Rhodobium gokarnense: one gene and its partners. Each later gene encodes a partner of the first gene's protein in a complex. Links are inferred from orthologs where the notes say so. Each region holds a gene or a part of one and is shown on either strand. Other genes may lie near its edges.

Region 1 (4,954 bases):
TGGTGTTGTTGAAGGTCGAATTCACATGGGCCACGCCCGACGTGATGTTCTTGCGTTCGCGGCGGCGAATCCGCGTTGCGTCTTTAGCCATTGGCAGTCTCCGATCTCAGCACCGCCGTAGTGCCGGCGGCTCCACCGTAAATCGAAAGACGGCGCCGGAAAGGCACCGCCCTGTCGAAAACGTGATGTTGGTTACTTCTTCTTGCCGGCAATCGGCTTGGCCGGACCCTTGCGCGTGCGCGCATTGGTGTGGGTCCGCTGGCCGCGCACCGGCAGGCCGCGGCGATGCCGAAGGCCGCGATAGCAGCCGAGGTCCATCAGCCGCTTGATGTTCATCGCCACCTCGCGGCGCAGATCGCCTTCCACGATGTAGTCGCGGTCGATGATCTCGCGCATCTGGATGACTTCCGCGTCCGACAGCTCGTTGACGCGGCGCTCCGGCGCGATGTTGACGGCCTCGATGATGTCCTGGGCCTTCTTGGGGCCGATGCCGTGAATGTACTGCAGCGCAATCACGGTGCGCTTGTTGGTCGGAATGTTGACGCCAGCAATACGGGCCACGCTGTTTCTCCTTATGGAACGGCCGCCCTCCGGCGGTCGTCAATGCTCTGGGCACCGCGAACCAAGCACAACAGGATCGGCCCTCGGGTCCCTTTATGGGCTCCCAGCACCGATCGCTCACAGTGTCGCGAAGTGGTGCGGTTTTTAGCGATTCCGCAAGGGTCCGTCAACCGGCACCCCGCGAAAAACCTTCACGTCTCGTTCAGGCTGCCGCGTCGAGGATCGCGTCGATCTCGGCGCCGACCTGGTCGACGGTCTGTGTGCCGTCGATCGTCTGCAGCATATTCTTGTCGCGGTAGTAGCCGATCAGCGGCTTGGTCTGGTTGTGATAGACCGTCAGCCGCTTCTTCAGGGTTTCCGCATTGTCGTCGGCGCGCTCGCCGCCGGTCTCCCGGGCGCGCTTCTCGATGCGCTCAAGGAGGATCTCGTCATCGACGTCAAGCAGGATGACCGCGTCGAGGCCGAGCCCCTTTTCCGCCATCACCCGGTCGAACGCCTCGGCCTGGGCGATGGTGCGCGGGAAGCCGTCGAGCATGAAGCCGTTAGCGCAGTCCGGTTGCTCGAGGCGCTCCGCGATGATGCCGACCACCACCTCGTCCGGCACCAGGTCGCCCCGGTCCATGATCTCCTTGGCCTTCAGGCCCACTTCGGTCTCTGCCTTGACCGCGGCCCGCAGCATGTCTCCGGTCGACAACTGCACGATGCCACGGTTTTCCACGATACGCTTTGCCTGGGTTCCCTTGCCGCTGCCCGGTGGCCCAAGGAAAATCAACCTCATCGACGACGCCCCCTCAACTTCGCTTTCTTGACGAGCCCTTCATACTGATGGGCCAGCAGATGCCCCTGGATCTGCGATACGGTATCCATCGTCACGCTGACCACGATCAGCAACGACGTGCCGCCAAAATAGAAGGGAACGCCGGTCGCCGATATCAGAAATTCGGGTAACAGGCAGACCGCAACCAGATAGATAGCTCCGATGACGGTGATTCGGGTCAGGACGTAGTCGATGTACTGGGCGGTGCGCTCGCCCGGCCGGATGCCGGGGATGAAGCCGCCGTGCTTTTTCAGATTGTCCGCGGTGTCGGCCGGATCGAACACGATCGCGGTGTAGAAGAACGCAAAGAACACGATCAGGCTGGCATAAAGGATCATGAACAGCGGCGCGCCGCGGCCGAGCAGCGAGGTCACCGTGATCAGCCATTCCGGCCCGTTCTGGGACGAGAAGTTCGCGACCGTCGCCGGAATCAAGAGCAGCGAGGAGGCGAAGATCGGCGGGATGACGCCCGAGGTGTTGAGCTTCAGCGGCAGATGCGAGGACTGGCCTTCCATCATCTTGTTGCCGACCTGGCGCTTCGGATACTGGATCAGCAGCCGGCGCTGGGCCCGCTCGATGAACACGATGATCGCGATCACGGCCACCGACAGCGCCAGGATGGCCAGGATGATCGGCGTCGACAGCGCGCCCTGGCGGCCGAGCTCCAGCGTTCCGACGATGGCCGAGGGAAGCTCGGCGACGATGCCGGAGAAGATGATCAGCGAGATGCCGTTGCCGACGCCGCGCGCCGTGATCTGCTCGCCCAGCCACATCAGGAACATGGTGCCGCCGACCAGCGTCACCACGGTGGAGAAGCGGAAGAAGATGCCCGGATCCATGACGATGCTGCCGGCGCCCTCAAGGCCGACGGCGATGCCGTAGGCCTGGAATGTCGCCAGGATCACCGTGCCGTAGCGGGTGTACTGGTTGATCTTCTTGCGGCCCGCCTCACCCTCTTTCTTGAGCTGCTCAAGCGACGGCACGACGCTCGTCATGAGCTGGATGATGATCGAGGCCGAGATGTACGGCATGATGCCGAGGGCGAAGATCGCCATGCGGCCGACGGCACCGCCGGCGAACATGTTGAACATGCCGAGGATGCCGGACTGGTTGGCCTGGAACGCCCGCGCAAGCTCGTCCGGATTGATGCCCGGCAGCGGGACATAGGTGCCCAGCCGATAAACGATCAGCGCACCCAGCGTGAACCAGATGCGCTTCTTCAGTTCTTCCGCTTTTGCGAACGCGGAGAAATTGATGTTTGCTGCGAGTTGTTCTGCGGCCGATGCCATACCCGTCTCCGCCTAAAACGGCAGCGGCGATCCTGCGATCGCCCCCACCGTCTTCCGTGTCATTTTTGCCGCCCTGCCCCTTGCCGGACCGGCGTCGGTTTCCCGGCGACGGTCAGGGGTTCCGGCGGAAAGGCTCAAGGTCCCAGAGATGAAGGACCCCGAAAGGACTGCGCCGACGCCCGCGTCCGGGGTGCGGCGCACCCGGATCACTCCGCGTCCTTGGCGTCGCCCTTGGAGGTCTCCGGCGCAATCACCGTGACCTTGCCGCCGGCCTTCTCGACCGCCGCAATGGCGGCCTTGGAGGCGCCGGCGATCTCGAACGTCACCTTGTCCTTCAATTCGCCGTCGGCGAGAAGCCGCACACCGTCCTTCGCGCGCCGCACGACGCCCGCCGCGACCAGCGCTTCGACGGTCACCGTCGCCTTCTTGTCGAGCTTGCCGGCGTCGATCGCCTGCTGCACCCGGCCGAGGCTGGTGACGTTGTAGGACTTGGCGAAGATGTTGCTGAAGCCGCGCTTCGGCAGGCGCCGGTGCAGCGGCATCTGGCCACCTTCGAAGCCCTTGATGGCGACGCCCTCGCGGGACTTCTGACCCTTGACGCCGCGTCCGCCGGTCTTGCCCTTGCCGGAGCCGATACCGCGGCCGACGCGCTTGGCGGTTTTCACCGCGCCGTCGTTGTCTTTGATTTCGTTGAGCTTCATCGTCGTCTCCCGGTGCGCCTTAGTCTTCTTCGACGACGCGAACCAAATGCTGCACGCTGCGGATCATGCCGCGCACTTCCGGCGTGTCCTGAAGCGTGCGGCGGCGGTGCATTTTGTTGAGGCCGAGGCCGACAAGCGTCGCCCGCTGCTCTTTCGGACGCCGGATCGGGCTGCCGATTTGCTCGACCGTGATCGTTTTTTCAGTAGTGGCCATCAGATCGCTCCCGGATCAACTGGTGACGCGCGTGAGGGAAATCAACCCTCGGTGACGTCGACGATATCGCGCCGACGCGCCTGCAGCGCCGAAACTTTGAGGCCGCGGCGGGCGGCGACCGAACGCGGGCTGTCTTCCCGCTTCAGCGCCTCGAACGTCGCGCGAACCATGTTGTACGGATTCGACGTGCCGAGCGACTTGGCGACCACGTCCTGCATGCCGAGCGTCTCGAACACGGCGCGCATCGGACCGCCGGCGATGATGCCGGTGCCCGGAGGGGCCGCACGCAGCACAACCCGGCCGGCGCCGTGGCGCCCTTCCACGTCGTGGTGGAGCGTCCGGCCCTCGCGCAGCGGCACCCGGATCATGCCGCGCTTGGCAGCTTCCGTCGCCTTGCGGATCGCCTCGGGCACCTCACGCGCCTTGCCGTGGCCGAAACCGACCCGGCCCTTCTGGTCGCCGACGACGACCAGCGCCGCAAAGCCGAACCGACGGCCGCCCTTGACCACCTTGGCAACGCGGTTGATGTGGACGAGCTTGTCGACGAACTCGCTGTCGCGGTCCTGCTCGCGCATGTCCTGTCTTGCCATACCGTTCTTCCGTTATCCGTTGCGCCCCGAACGGGACGATCAGAAATCCAGGCCGCTCTCGCGGGCCGCATCGGCCAGCGCCTTGACGCGGCCATGGTAGATGTAGCCGCCGCGATCGAAGATGACCTGCTTGACGCCGGCCTCGGTCGCCCGCTCGGCAATCAGCTTGCCGACGGCCTCTGCGGCACCCTTGTCGCCGCCGTTCTTCAGCTTGTCGCGCATGGTCTTTTCCAGCGACGAGGCGGACGCGAGCGTGCGCCCGTTGCCGTCGTCGATGACCTGGGCATAAATGTGCCGACCCGACCGGAAGACGCTGAGGCGCGGACGCCCGTTGGCAGCCTTCTGGATCTGCCGGCGCACCCGGATGCGACGCTTGTTGAAAGTATTCTGAGCCATCGGTCTCGCGCCTACTTCTTCTTGCCTTCTTTGCGGACGATGAATTCGTCCGCATATTTGACGCCCTTGCCCTTATAGGGCTCCGGCGGCCGGTAATCGCGGATCTCCGCCGCCACCTGACCAACCTGCTGGCGGTCGATGCCGGTAATCGTGACTTCCGTCGGCTTCGGGCACGCGATGTCGATGCCCTCCGGGATCGGATAGATCACGTCGTGGCTGAAGCCGAGCGCGAGCTGCAGGTTCTTGCCCTGCACCTGGGCGCGGTAGCCGACGCCGTTGATCTGCAGCTTCTTCTCAAAGCCGTCCGATACGCCGGTCACGATGTTCGAGACCATGGTCCGCGACATGCCCCACATCGACCGGGCCTTCTTGTCGTCGGCGTCGAC
Region 2 (5,417 bases), on another replicon or contig:
TCTGGCCGACGAGGCCGAGGACGATGAGCCGCGTCTCCTCGCTGTCCGGATCGGCGCCGGTGGCCGCCGCCCACAGGGCGATGAGGCGGCCCGATATCGGCTCGATCAGGCCCCGGTAGAGGAGCCTCAGCGCCGGCGTCGGGTCGAAATATTCCCTCAGGATGAAGCGGGCCGGGGCCGCCATGGCCGGATCGGCGGCGATCAGCCGGGTCATCCGCGACAGCACCGCCGTCATGGCGTCGCGGGCCTCAAGGGGGCCTTGCGGTGGCGCCCGGTCGAGGACGACGGTGAGCCGGGCCTTGATGGCGCGGCCAAGCTCCTCGGCGCAGGCCCGGTAGAGCCCCTCCTTGCCGCCGAAATGGTAGGCGATGTTGGCGATGTTGACGCCGGCGGCCTCCGCGATCTCGCGCGTCGTCGTGGCGTCGAACCCCTTGCGGCCGAAGAGGACGATGGCGGCATCGAGGAGTTTCTGGCGGCCGGGGGAGGCGGGTGCGGTCTTGGCCGTGGGGGTGGCCTTCGTCTCAGCATCCATGGGGTCTTTTGTCCGTCTGCTCATCTCTCCGGCCCGGGGAAGTGGGCGCCCGGCGCCGCTACGCCTTTCCCATTCAGATGACGATATTCGATTTTTCAGAATCAATCAATCGTTTGATTGAGATCGTGGAAAAGCTGGGCGGGTTCGGGGAGGAAGGGGGCAGGAAGGAAGGTAGGGAGGGATGTAGGAAGGGATGTAGGAAGGGGAGAAGAGGTGCGTGGAGGGTGACGGATCGACCGGGGTGTTCGGACGGAGCAACGACGGTGTGAGGGAGCTTCTCGGGGAACGGGTCGGTGAGGCGGCGGGCAGAAGTCGCCGGCAGGACCATGGGGATGCATTTTTTGCTCCTCGTTTGCCCCCTCTCATGCGTCATTGCCGGGCTTGACCCACTGCTGTCCGGTTAAAGGCCAATGCACTCTGGGACCCACACGCTCTGCATCATCACCGGGCTTGACCCGGTGATCCATTCTGGCTGTCGAAACAATCGGTTGGCGCCGCATGGATTGCCGTGTCAAGCACGGCAATGACGTGGAGTGATTGGGACCGGGAGTGCGTAAGCCATGAGCCGGACAGTGGTGGCGCGCGCCCGTTCTTGACGCGGGGCGGGGCGTCGGGCTGCGCAACGCATGAGCCCGCCACGGTGCCAGACGATCGCGATCGTCGGCAGGTGATGGCGAATAAGAGCGATGGCGTGACGACGTCAGACGAGGCTCGCGAGCCAGGCGATGCGGCACCGAACAGGGCGGAGGGTGCATCAACGACGGCCGGCCTTCGCCGACCGAAAAGCAAAAAGGCGCGCAGCCATTTTTGGTGCGCGCCCTTTTTGTCTTCGGTGATCAGGACAGGCAGTGTTCCGGCCGCTCGCCCGCCCCTTACGCGAACTTGCCGTGGCAGTGCTTGTATTTCTTGCCGGAGCCGCAGGGGCAGGGCTCGTTGCGGCCGACCTTGCCCCAGGTGGACTGATCGCCCGGGTTGCGGTCCTCTTTCGCGACGTGTCTTGCGGCGACGCCGTAGGTGACCGGCTCCATCTGCTCCGGTTCCGGGCCTTCGACGAAGCCGTAGTCCTCGTCCATCATCGCCGGGTCGTCGTGGTAGGCGTACATCTCCGGCAGGTCCTCGTCGCTCGGCATTGCCGGCGTTTCCTTGACGAGCTCGACGCGCATCAGATTGCCGGTGACGACCTGGCGCAGATTGGCCAGCATCGCCTGGAACAGCTCGAAGGACTCGGTCTTGTACTCGTTCAGCGGATCGCGCTGGCCGTAGCCGCGGAACCCGATGACCGAGCGCAGATGGTCGAGGGTGGCGATGTGCTCGCGCCACAGGAAATCGAGGGTCTGGAGAAGGATCACCTTTTCCACGTAGCGCATGTTCTCCGCGCCGTAGCGGGCGACCTTGGCGGCTGCCTTTTCGTCGGCTGCCTTGGCGACGCGGTGCTCCACCTCTTCCTCGGCGATGCCTTCCTCGTGGGCCCATTCGTCGACCGGCAGGTCGAGGTCGAGCACCTCCTGCAGTTCCTGGCGCAGGCCCTTGACGTCCCACTGCTCCGGATAGGCCTTTTCCGGAATGTGCTTGAGCACCAGGTCGGCGATGACGTCGTGGCGCATGTCGGCGATGGTGTCGGCGACGGAGTCGTTCGACATCAGCTCGATGCGCTGCTCGAACACGACCTTGCGCTGGTCGTTCATGACGTCGTCGAACTTCAGGATGTTCTTGCGGACGTCGAAGTTGCGCGCCTCGACCTTCTGCTGCGCCTTTTCCAAAGCCTTGTTGACCCAGGGATGGACGATCGCCTCGCCTTCCTTGAGGCCCAGCTTCTGCAGCATGGAATCCATGCGGTCGGAGCCGAAGATGCGCATCAGATCGTCTTCCAGCGACAGGAAGAAGCGGGAATGCCCCGGATCACCCTGGCGGCCGGAGCGGCCGCGGAGCTGGTTGTCGATGCGCCGGCTTTCGTGGCGCTCGGTGCCGACGATGAAGAGGCCGCCGGCCTCGATGGCGATGTGCTTCAGGCGATCAACGTCGTCGCGGATCTGCTTTTCTTTCGCCTCGCGCTCCGGGCCTTCCGGCATGTCGGCCAGTTCGCTGGCGATGCGCATGTCGGGGTTGCCGCCGAGCTGGATGTCGGTGCCGCGGCCGGCCATGTTGGTGGCGATGGTGACGGCGCCGGGGACGCCGGCCTGGGCGATGATGTGGGCTTCCTGCTCGTGGTAGCGGGCGTTGAGGACCTGGAACACCATTTCCTTCTTGGTGCCCTGGTCGCCGTCGAACAGGACGGAAAAGTCGCGCTGGCGGAACCCTTCCTTCTTCAGCATCTCGGCGAGGATTTCCGACTTCTCGATCGAGGTCGTGCCGACGAGGATCGGCTGGCCGCGCTGCTTGCAGTCCTTGATCAGCTCGATGATGGAGGCGAACTTCTCGTGCGCCGTGCGATAGACCTCGTCGTCGTCGTCGACGCGGGCGATCGGCATGTTGGTCGGGATTTCCATCACTTCCAGGTCGTAGATGTCGAGGAACTCGTCCGCCTCGGTCAGCGCCGTGCCGGTCATGCCGGCGAGCTTGTCGTACATGCGGAAGTAGTTCTGGAAGGTGATGGAGGCGAGCGTCTGGTTTTCCGGCTGGATGTCGACGTGTTCCTTGGCCTCCAGCGCCTGGTGCAGGCCGTCGGAGAAGCGCCGGCCCGGCATCATGCGGCCGGTGAACTCGTCGATGATGATGACCTCGCCGCCCTTGACGATGTAGTCGCGGTCGCGCTGGAAGAGCTGGTGGGCGCGAAGCGCGTTGTTGAGGTGGTGGACGACGGTGACGTTTTCCAGGTCGTAGAGGGAGTCGCCCTTCAGGAGGCCGGCCTCCGACAGAAGCTTCTCCAGCTTCTCGTTGCCCTGTTCGGTAAAGGTGACGGCGCGGGTCTTTTCGTCGAGCTCGTAGTCGTCGGGCACCAGGTTCGGAATGAAGGCGTCGACCGTGTTGTAGAGGTCGGAGCGGTCCTCGATGGCGCCGGAAATGATCAGCGGCGTGCGCGCTTCGTCGATGAGGATGGAGTCGACCTCGTCGACGATGGCAAAGGCATGGTCGCGCTGCACCATTGACGCGCGCTCGTGCTTCATATTGTCGCGAAGGTAGTCGAAGCCGAACTCGTTGTTGGTGCCGTAGGTGACGTCGCAGGCATAGGCGGCCTTGCGCTCGTCGTCGTCGAGGCCGTGGACGATGACGCCGACGGTGAGGCCGAGGAACCGGTAGATCTGCCCCATCCAGTCGGAGTCGCGCTTGGCCAGGTAATCGTTGACGGTGACGACGTGGACGCCGCGGCCGGCAAGGGCGTTGAGGTAGACGGCGAGGGTGGCGACGAGGGTCTTGCCTTCGCCGGTCTTCATCTCGGCGATCTTGCCCTCGTGCAGGACCATGCCGCCGATGAGCTGGACGTCGTAGTGGCGCTGGTGGAGGGTGCGCTTGGCGGCTTCGCGTACGGTCGCAAAGGCCTCGACGAGGATGTCGTCGAGCTTGGCGCCGTCGGCGATCTGCTTGCGGAAGGCGTCGGTGCGGGCCTTGAGGTCGTCGTCGCTCAGCGGCTCGACTTCGGCTTCCAGCGCGTTAATGGCGGCGACCCGGGAATGGTATCCCTTGATCTTGCGGTCGTTCGCCGAACCGAAAATCTTGCGGGCGATTGAACCGAACCCGACCATTGGTGATCCTTTCTTTGCCTGCGGCCGGAAACAGCCGGTGCGGTCGCTGGCAAGCGCTATCTAAGAGCGGTGCATGAACGTGCCATGAAGTCGGTTCCGCGACTTCATGGCGGCCGGACTGCCGGTGGAGGCGGCCGCGACCGCAACGAAAAGGCGGCTCCGGACGGGCCGTGCGGAACCGTTCGACAGATAAGAGGGGGTCGGTATGTTGTCAACGCCACCGAATTCGGCATATCTGTCTGCCGCAAGCCCCGTGGAAACGGAATTGCGGCCCGTTTCCGAGCGAAAGGAATGACAATGCCATCCAGATCCCGCGTCAGCGCCGCCCTTTCGGCCGCTTTCCTGCTCCTTGCCACGCCTTCGGTGATGGTGCCCGCGAGCGCCCTTGCCGAGGATGCGGCCGTGGAGAACAACGTTCTTGCCAAGGTCGGTGACGGCGTCATCCGGGAGTCCGACCTCGCCTTTATGGCCGAGGACTTCCTCGCCGAGTTGCGCCGGGTGCCTGAAGACCAGCGCCGGCCGATCCTGGTCTCGGCCCTGATCGACATGCTGTTGATGTCCCAGGCCGCCGAAAAACAGGGCCTTGCCGAGAGCGAGGCGTTCAAGACGCGGATGAACTTCCTGAAGATGCGGGCGCTGCGCGACGCCTATGTGCAGGAAAACATCGCCGGCGCGATCGACGAGGCCGCGATCAAGGCGCGCTACGACAAGGACACCGCCGACTTCGAAGCGTCCGAAGAGCTGAAGGCGCGGCACATCCTCGTCAAGACCGAGGACGAGGCCAAGGACATCATCAAGCAGCTCGACGACGGCGCCGATTTCGCGGCGCTGGCGAAGGAGAAGTCGACCGGCCCGTCCGGCCCGAACGGCGGCGATCTCGGCTTCTTCACCAAGGGCCGGATGGTCAAGGAATTCGAGGACGCGGCCTTCCAGCTCGCCGCCGGCGAATACACCAAGGAGCCGGTGCAGACCCAGTTCGGCTGGCACGTCATCAAGGTCGAGGAGCGCCGCAAGCAGGAGCCGCCGGCCTTCGATCAGGTCAAGGACCGCATCCGCGAAAGCCTGATGCGCGAGAAGTACATCGAGTCCGTGGCCAAGCTGAAGGAAGACGCGACCATCGAACGGCTCGACGAAGCGGCCAAGAAGAGCGAATAGGCGCGCCATGGAGCTGACGCCCTCGCCGTTCGCGCCGGCCTCCTATCCCG
Region 3 (4,901 bases), on another replicon or contig:
GGCGCCCTTCGGCAGCTCGGCATGGATGCCCAGCGAGGAGGCGTGGATGCCGCGCTCGCCGGTGACGACCTCAAGGTCGTACTGGAAGTCGCTGGGGTTCTCTTCCGCGGCGAACACCTCGGCAATGCCGAGCGCGCCGTTCTCGTGGGTGGTGTTGCCGGGCGCCCAGAAGCCCTCGGTGCCGATGTGCTGGCAGCAGAACAGCGTCATGTCGGGCGAGCGCTCGTCAAGCGCATAGGCAAGGCGGACGCCGATGGTGGTCTCGGAACCGTCGGCCGCGACGGCCTTGCGCTCAAAGGGAAACACCGGCCCGCCGCCATAGCCGGCCTCGTCGAGCCTGGCCCGATCGGCATCGGCGTCTTCCGTCGTCAGCGCCAGCTTGGAAAAGCCCTCCGGACCGCAGCGGAAGCGATAGGCGTCGAAGCGGCGCAGGAACACGTAGCCCTTGCGGGCATGTTCTTCCATCTCGATGCGGTTGGCGACGGCAAGCGGCTCCAGATAAGTGCGGTTCTGGAAGAAGACGCAGGCGTTCTTGGTGCCGAAGGGATGCAGCGCATCGGGCGCGACGGTGAAGCCGAGGGCGCCCAGCCGCGCCCGCGCGATGGCGAGATCGCGGACCGGAAGAACCAGATGATCGATGCCGTGAACCATAGCTTACCGCCCTTCAGGCGACGTTCCATTGCGCGCGAATATGGCACCCTCGCGACTGTCCGGGCAAAAAGGGATCAGACCAGACGGCTTTGGGCCAGCGCCGCGGCGATGAAGGAGGCAAAGAGCGGGTGCGGCGCGAAGGGGCGCGACTTCAGTTCGGGGTGGAACTGGACGCCGATGAACCAGGGATGGTCGATGAATTCGACCGTTTCCGGCAGCACGCCGTCCGGCGACATGCCGGCAAAGCGCATGCCGCGCTCCTCCAGCCGGTCGCGATAGGCGCAGTTGACCTCGTAGCGATGGCGGTGGCGTTCGGAAATATCGGTGTCGCCGTAGATCGCGGCGATGCGGCTGTCGGCGGCGAGCCTGGCCGGATAGGCGCCGAGGCGCATGGTGCCGCCGAGATCGGCGTCGGTGCCGCGCTTTTCCAGCTCGTTGCCCTTCAACCACTCCGTCATCAGGCCGACCACGGGGTCCTCGGTCGGGCCGAACTCGGTGGAGCTTGCCCCGCCGATGCCGGCGAGCGAGCGGGCGGCCTCGATCACCGCCATCTGCATGCCGAAGCAGATGCCGAAATAGGGCACCTTGCGGCGGCGCGCGAAGCCGGCCGCCTTGATCTTTCCCTCCGCGCCGCGCTCGCCGAAGCCGCCCGGCACCAGGATGCCGTTGACATGCTCCAGGCGTGGCGTCGGGTCCTCCACGTCGAAGGTGGCGGACTCGATCCATTCGATGTTGACGTGGATGTTGTTGGCGATGCCGCCATGGATCAGCGCCTCGAACAGCGACTTGTAGGCGTCCTTGAGGCCCGTGTACTTGCCGACGACGGCGATCGTCACCTCGCCTTCCGGATGGGTGATGCGGTGGGAAATGGTTTGCCAGCGGGTGAGGTCCGGGGCCGGCGCACCCGTGTAGCCGAAGGCGTTCAGCACCTCGTCGTCGAGCCCCTGTGCGTGGTAGGCGATCGGCACGTCGTAGATCGAGTCCGCGTCGAGCGCCGGGATCACCGCCGATTCCCGCACGTTGCAGAACAGCGCCAGCTTGCGGCGCTCGGCCATCGGGATTTCCCGGTCGCAGCGAACCAAGAGGATGTCCGGCTGGATGCCGATGGAGCGCAGTTCCTTGACCGAGTGCTGGGTCGGCTTGGTCTTCAACTCGCCGGCACTCGGGATGAACGGCATCAAGGTGAGGTGGATGTAGACCGCCGCGCCGCGCGGCAGGTCGTTGCCGAGCTGGCGGATCGCCTCGAAGAACGGCAGGCCCTCGATATCGCCGACGGTGCCGCCGATCTCGCACAGGACGAAGTCGTACTCCTCGTTGCCGTCGAGCACGAATTCCTTGATGGCGTCGGTGACGTGGGGAATGACCTGGACGGTGCCGCCGAGATAGTCGCCGCGGCGCTCCTTGGCGATGATGTCCTGGTAGATGCGGCCGGTGGTGATGTTGTCCATCCGGTTGGCGGGCCGGCCGGTAAAGCGCTCGTAGTGGCCGAGGTCGAGGTCGGTCTCGGCGCCGTCGTCGGTGACGTAGACCTCGCCGTGCTGGTACGGCGACATCGTTCCCGGATCGACGTTGAGATAGGGGTCGAGCTTGCGCAGCCGGACCTTGTAGCCACGCGCCTGAAGGAGGGCACCGAGGGCCGCCGACGCAAGCCCCTTGCCGAGTGACGACACCACGCCGCCGGTGATGAAAACATACCGCGCCATGGGCGACCGTTATACCGTTCAGCTTGCCGATTCGAACAGCGTCGAATCGCGCGATCCAGAGGTTTCCACCGCGCCCCGTTGAAGGGCGCGGCGGGATGATGGGAAAAGCCCGGCTACTGCGAGTTCGGAACCTGCGGTCCGCTCGGCTGCTCGGGTGTCTGCAGCCGGTCGAGGAGGCTCGGGCCGCTGTCGCCGGACGGGGCAGACGGCGCGGCGGGCGGGGCCGCAGGCGCGGTGCCTTCGCCGGCCGGAGCGTCCGGCGTTGCCGGCGGCGTCGTCGGCTGGGTGTCGGTCGCCGGCTCTTCGGTCGTCTGGGTGCCGACCGCCGGGATGAGGTCGAAGATCGACGTCGGCGCCTCGCCCATGCGGGCGATCACCGTCAGGATGATCGACGTGGCGAAGAAGGTGGCGGCCAGGATCGCCGTCGTGCGGGTCAGGAGATTGGCCGTGCCGCGGCTGGAAAACAGGCCGCCGCCACCGCCGCCGCCGCCGATCCCCAGCGCGCCCCCTTCGGAGCGCTGCAGCAGGATGACGGCAACGAGGGCGATCACGACCATCAGATGGATGACGATGATGACGGTTTGCATACGTGTCCGGCTCGAAAATGTGCGGAAAGTTGAGCGCGTCTTACACCATAGCCGCGGTGCATGTCACCCCGGCGATCGCCTCAACGCGTGCCCCTCATATAGTGTCCGTGCGGCATTCGCAACACGGCAAGGCCCCGGCGACGCGTGCCGCCGGGACGGTCAGTGCCCCTGCCGTCGACCCCGCGGGGCCGGCGACCGCCTATTTGTAGGCGGCCAGAATGCCGAGGAAGTCGGCCGCCTTGAGGCTGGCGCCGCCGACCAGCGCGCCGTCCACATTGGCGACAGCCATCAGCTCAGACGCGTTCGACGGCTTCACCGAGCCGCCATAGAGGATGCGCACCTTGCCGCCTACGTCGCCATACATGGCAACGAGCTTTTCGCGGATGAAGGCATGCACCTCGGCGACGTCGTCGGCCGTCGGGGTGAGGCCCGTGCCGATCGCCCAGACGGGCTCATAGGCAACGATCAGGTTGGCGGCGGTGGCGCCTTCCGGCAGCGAGCCGGCGACCTGGGTGCCGACCACGTCGAGGGTCTTTCCGGCCTCGCGCTCGTCCTTGGTCTCGCCGACGCAGACGATGGCGACGAGCCCGGCGCGGTGGACGGCAAGCGCCTTGTCCTTGACGACGGCATCGCTCTCGCCGTGGTCGGTGCGGCGCTCCGAATGGCCGACGATGACGGCGGCAGCACCGGCGTCGGCGAACATTTCCGCGGCGAGGTCGCCGGTGTGGGCGCCCTTTTCCGCCGCATGGCAGTCCTGGCCGCCGACGGTGACCGGCGAGGCGGATGCCTTTTCGGCAAAGGCGGCCACCAGCAATGCCGGCGGGCAGACCATGGCATCGGCCTTTGCGGCGAGCCCCGCATCGAAGCCGTCGATCAGGGCGGCGAGTTCGCCGGCCGAGGCCTTGAGGCCGTTCATTTTCCAGTTACCCGCGACGAGCGGCTTGATTCCGGTAGTCGTCATAGCGCTTGGATCCCCATTTCATGGTGAGTCACCCGGTCCGCCCCGTCATCTATCAGAAAGGGCCCGAAGCACAAAGGCCGATGCCTTGCGGCGCGCCGACACGGTCTCTATGATCCGCGCGCTTCGGTGCCAGTGGATAAAAGGCCTCGGGCCACGACCCGATCGGGCAAGGCCGGCGCAGACAACGCACAACGGAAAGACAGAATGCTCGAAACCTTGCGGAAAAGCGCGACGGGTTGGGTCGCGAAGATTTTCATAGGCCTCCTGGTCATCAGCTTTGCGGTCTGGGGCATCGCCGACATCTTCCGCGGTTACGGAACGACGACGGTGGCGACGATCGGCGAGACCGAGGTGCCGGTCGAGATCTTCCGGACCACCTATAACCGTGAACTGCGCCAGCTCGGCCAGCGCCTGCGCCGCCCGGTCACGGCCCAGGAGGCCGCAGCCGTCGGCCTGCCGCAGCAGGTGCTGAGCCGGCTCGTCAACGAAGCGACCCTCAATGAGGAAGCGCGCCGGATGAAGCTCGGCCTGTCGGACGAAAAGCTGGCCGAGACCATTCGCTCCGACCCGAATCTCCAGGGCCTCAACGGCAAGTTCGACCGCAACCGGCTGCAGGACCTTCTGTTCTCGCTCGGCATGAACGAGGCGTACTACCTCGCCGAACAGCGCCGGCTCTCCACGCGCCAGCAGCTTGCCGGCGCCATCGGCGGCGGCTTTAGGGCACCGGACGCCTATCTGGAAGCGATCAACCAGTACGTCAACGAGGAGCGGACGATCTCCTACCTCACCCTGCCGACCTCGGCCGCGGGCGAGATCGCCGATCCGTCCGAAGACGACCTGAAGGCCTATTACGAGGCCAACAAGGCCGATTTCCGCGCACCGGAATACCGCAAGCTGACCATCATCTCCGTCAATCCGGAGACCGTCGCCGACCCCAAGAGCGTCGAGGAGGCGGACATCCAGCAGACCTACGAGACGTCGGAAGCCTATTTCACGCCC

What was found.
Region 2: the proteins of secY (region 1) and secA are in contact, whole or in part, in a crystal structure (PDB 3DIN), measured with the Thermotoga maritima proteins. The link is inferred for Rhodobium gokarnense from one-to-one orthologs. Residues at the interface, in WP_004081795.1 of Thermotoga maritima: Glu108, Gly109, Glu110, Glu111, Ala236, Glu237, Arg238, Arg239, Ile240, Thr241, Ile242, Gln243, Tyr244, Ala245, Arg246, Arg247, Val248, Thr249, Gly250, Arg251, Arg252, Val253, Tyr254, Gly256, Ala257, Ser258, Thr259, Tyr260, Leu261, Pro262; in WP_004082002.1 of Thermotoga maritima: Glu261, Ala262, Arg263, Lys300, Ala301, Arg302, Thr303, Ile304, Ile305, Leu323, Tyr324, Asp325, Pro326, Val329, Ser330, Tyr333, Ile336, Lys340, Phe345, Val349, Glu363, Phe364, Tyr374, Ser375, Gly376, Gly377, Glu393, Ile395, Thr482, Ser483.
Region 3: secY (region 1) and secG share a complex: the UniProt entries of both Escherichia coli proteins name them as parts of the sec protein translocase complex. The link is inferred for Rhodobium gokarnense from one-to-one orthologs.

What each region holds. Positions count from the first base shown.
Region 1 is NZ_JAOQNS010000020.1:22,410-27,363, forward strand. What follows is about bases 502-3,366. They hold secY (preprotein translocase subunit SecY), read right to left. Parts: upstream 2,668-3,366; coding sequence 1,336-2,667; downstream 502-1,335. Other genes in these bases: rpsM (30S ribosomal protein S13), read right to left, coding at 502-561; M2319_RS22655 (adenylate kinase), read right to left, coding at 764-1,339; rplO (50S ribosomal protein L15), read right to left, coding at 2,874-3,366. Outside these bases: rpsK (30S ribosomal protein S11), read right to left, coding at 1-91; more of rpsM, read right to left, coding at 193-501; more of rplO, read right to left, coding at 3,367-3,368; rpmD (50S ribosomal protein L30), read right to left, coding at 3,388-3,582; rpsE (30S ribosomal protein S5), read right to left, coding at 3,624-4,172; rplR (50S ribosomal protein L18), read right to left, coding at 4,212-4,568; rplF (50S ribosomal protein L6), read right to left, coding at 4,580-4,954. UniProt on the Escherichia coli protein: The central subunit of the protein translocation channel SecYEG. Consists of two halves formed by TMs 1-5 and 6-10.
Region 2 is NZ_JAOQNS010000003.1:93,137-98,553, reverse strand. What follows is about bases 1,205-4,532. They hold secA (preprotein translocase subunit SecA), read right to left. Parts: upstream 4,213-4,532; coding sequence 1,405-4,212; downstream 1,205-1,404. Other genes in these bases: M2319_RS05630 (peptidylprolyl isomerase), read left to right, coding at 4,510-4,532. Also shown: M2319_RS05640 (CerR family C-terminal domain-containing protein), read right to left, coding at 1-532; more of M2319_RS05630, read left to right, coding at 4,533-5,367; bifunctional glutamate N-acetyltransferase/amino-acid acetyltransferase ArgJ, read left to right, coding at 5,375-5,417. UniProt on the Escherichia coli protein: Required for protein export, interacts with the SecYEG preprotein conducting channel.
Region 3 is NZ_JAOQNS010000014.1:75,534-80,434, reverse strand. Bases 1,205-4,016 are described here. They hold secG (preprotein translocase subunit SecG), read right to left. Parts: upstream 2,942-4,016; coding sequence 2,468-2,941; downstream 1,205-2,467. Other genes in these bases: tpiA (triose-phosphate isomerase), read right to left, coding at 3,141-3,902; M2319_RS20600 (CTP synthase), read right to left, coding at 1,205-2,354. In the rest of the region: M2319_RS20605 (VOC family protein), read right to left, coding at 1-651; more of M2319_RS20600, read right to left, coding at 726-1,204; M2319_RS20585 (SurA N-terminal domain-containing protein), read left to right, coding at 4,107-4,901. UniProt on the Escherichia coli protein: Subunit of the protein translocation channel SecYEG. Overexpression of some hybrid proteins has been thought to jam the protein secretion apparatus resulting in cell death; while this may be true it also results in FtsH-mediated degradation of SecY.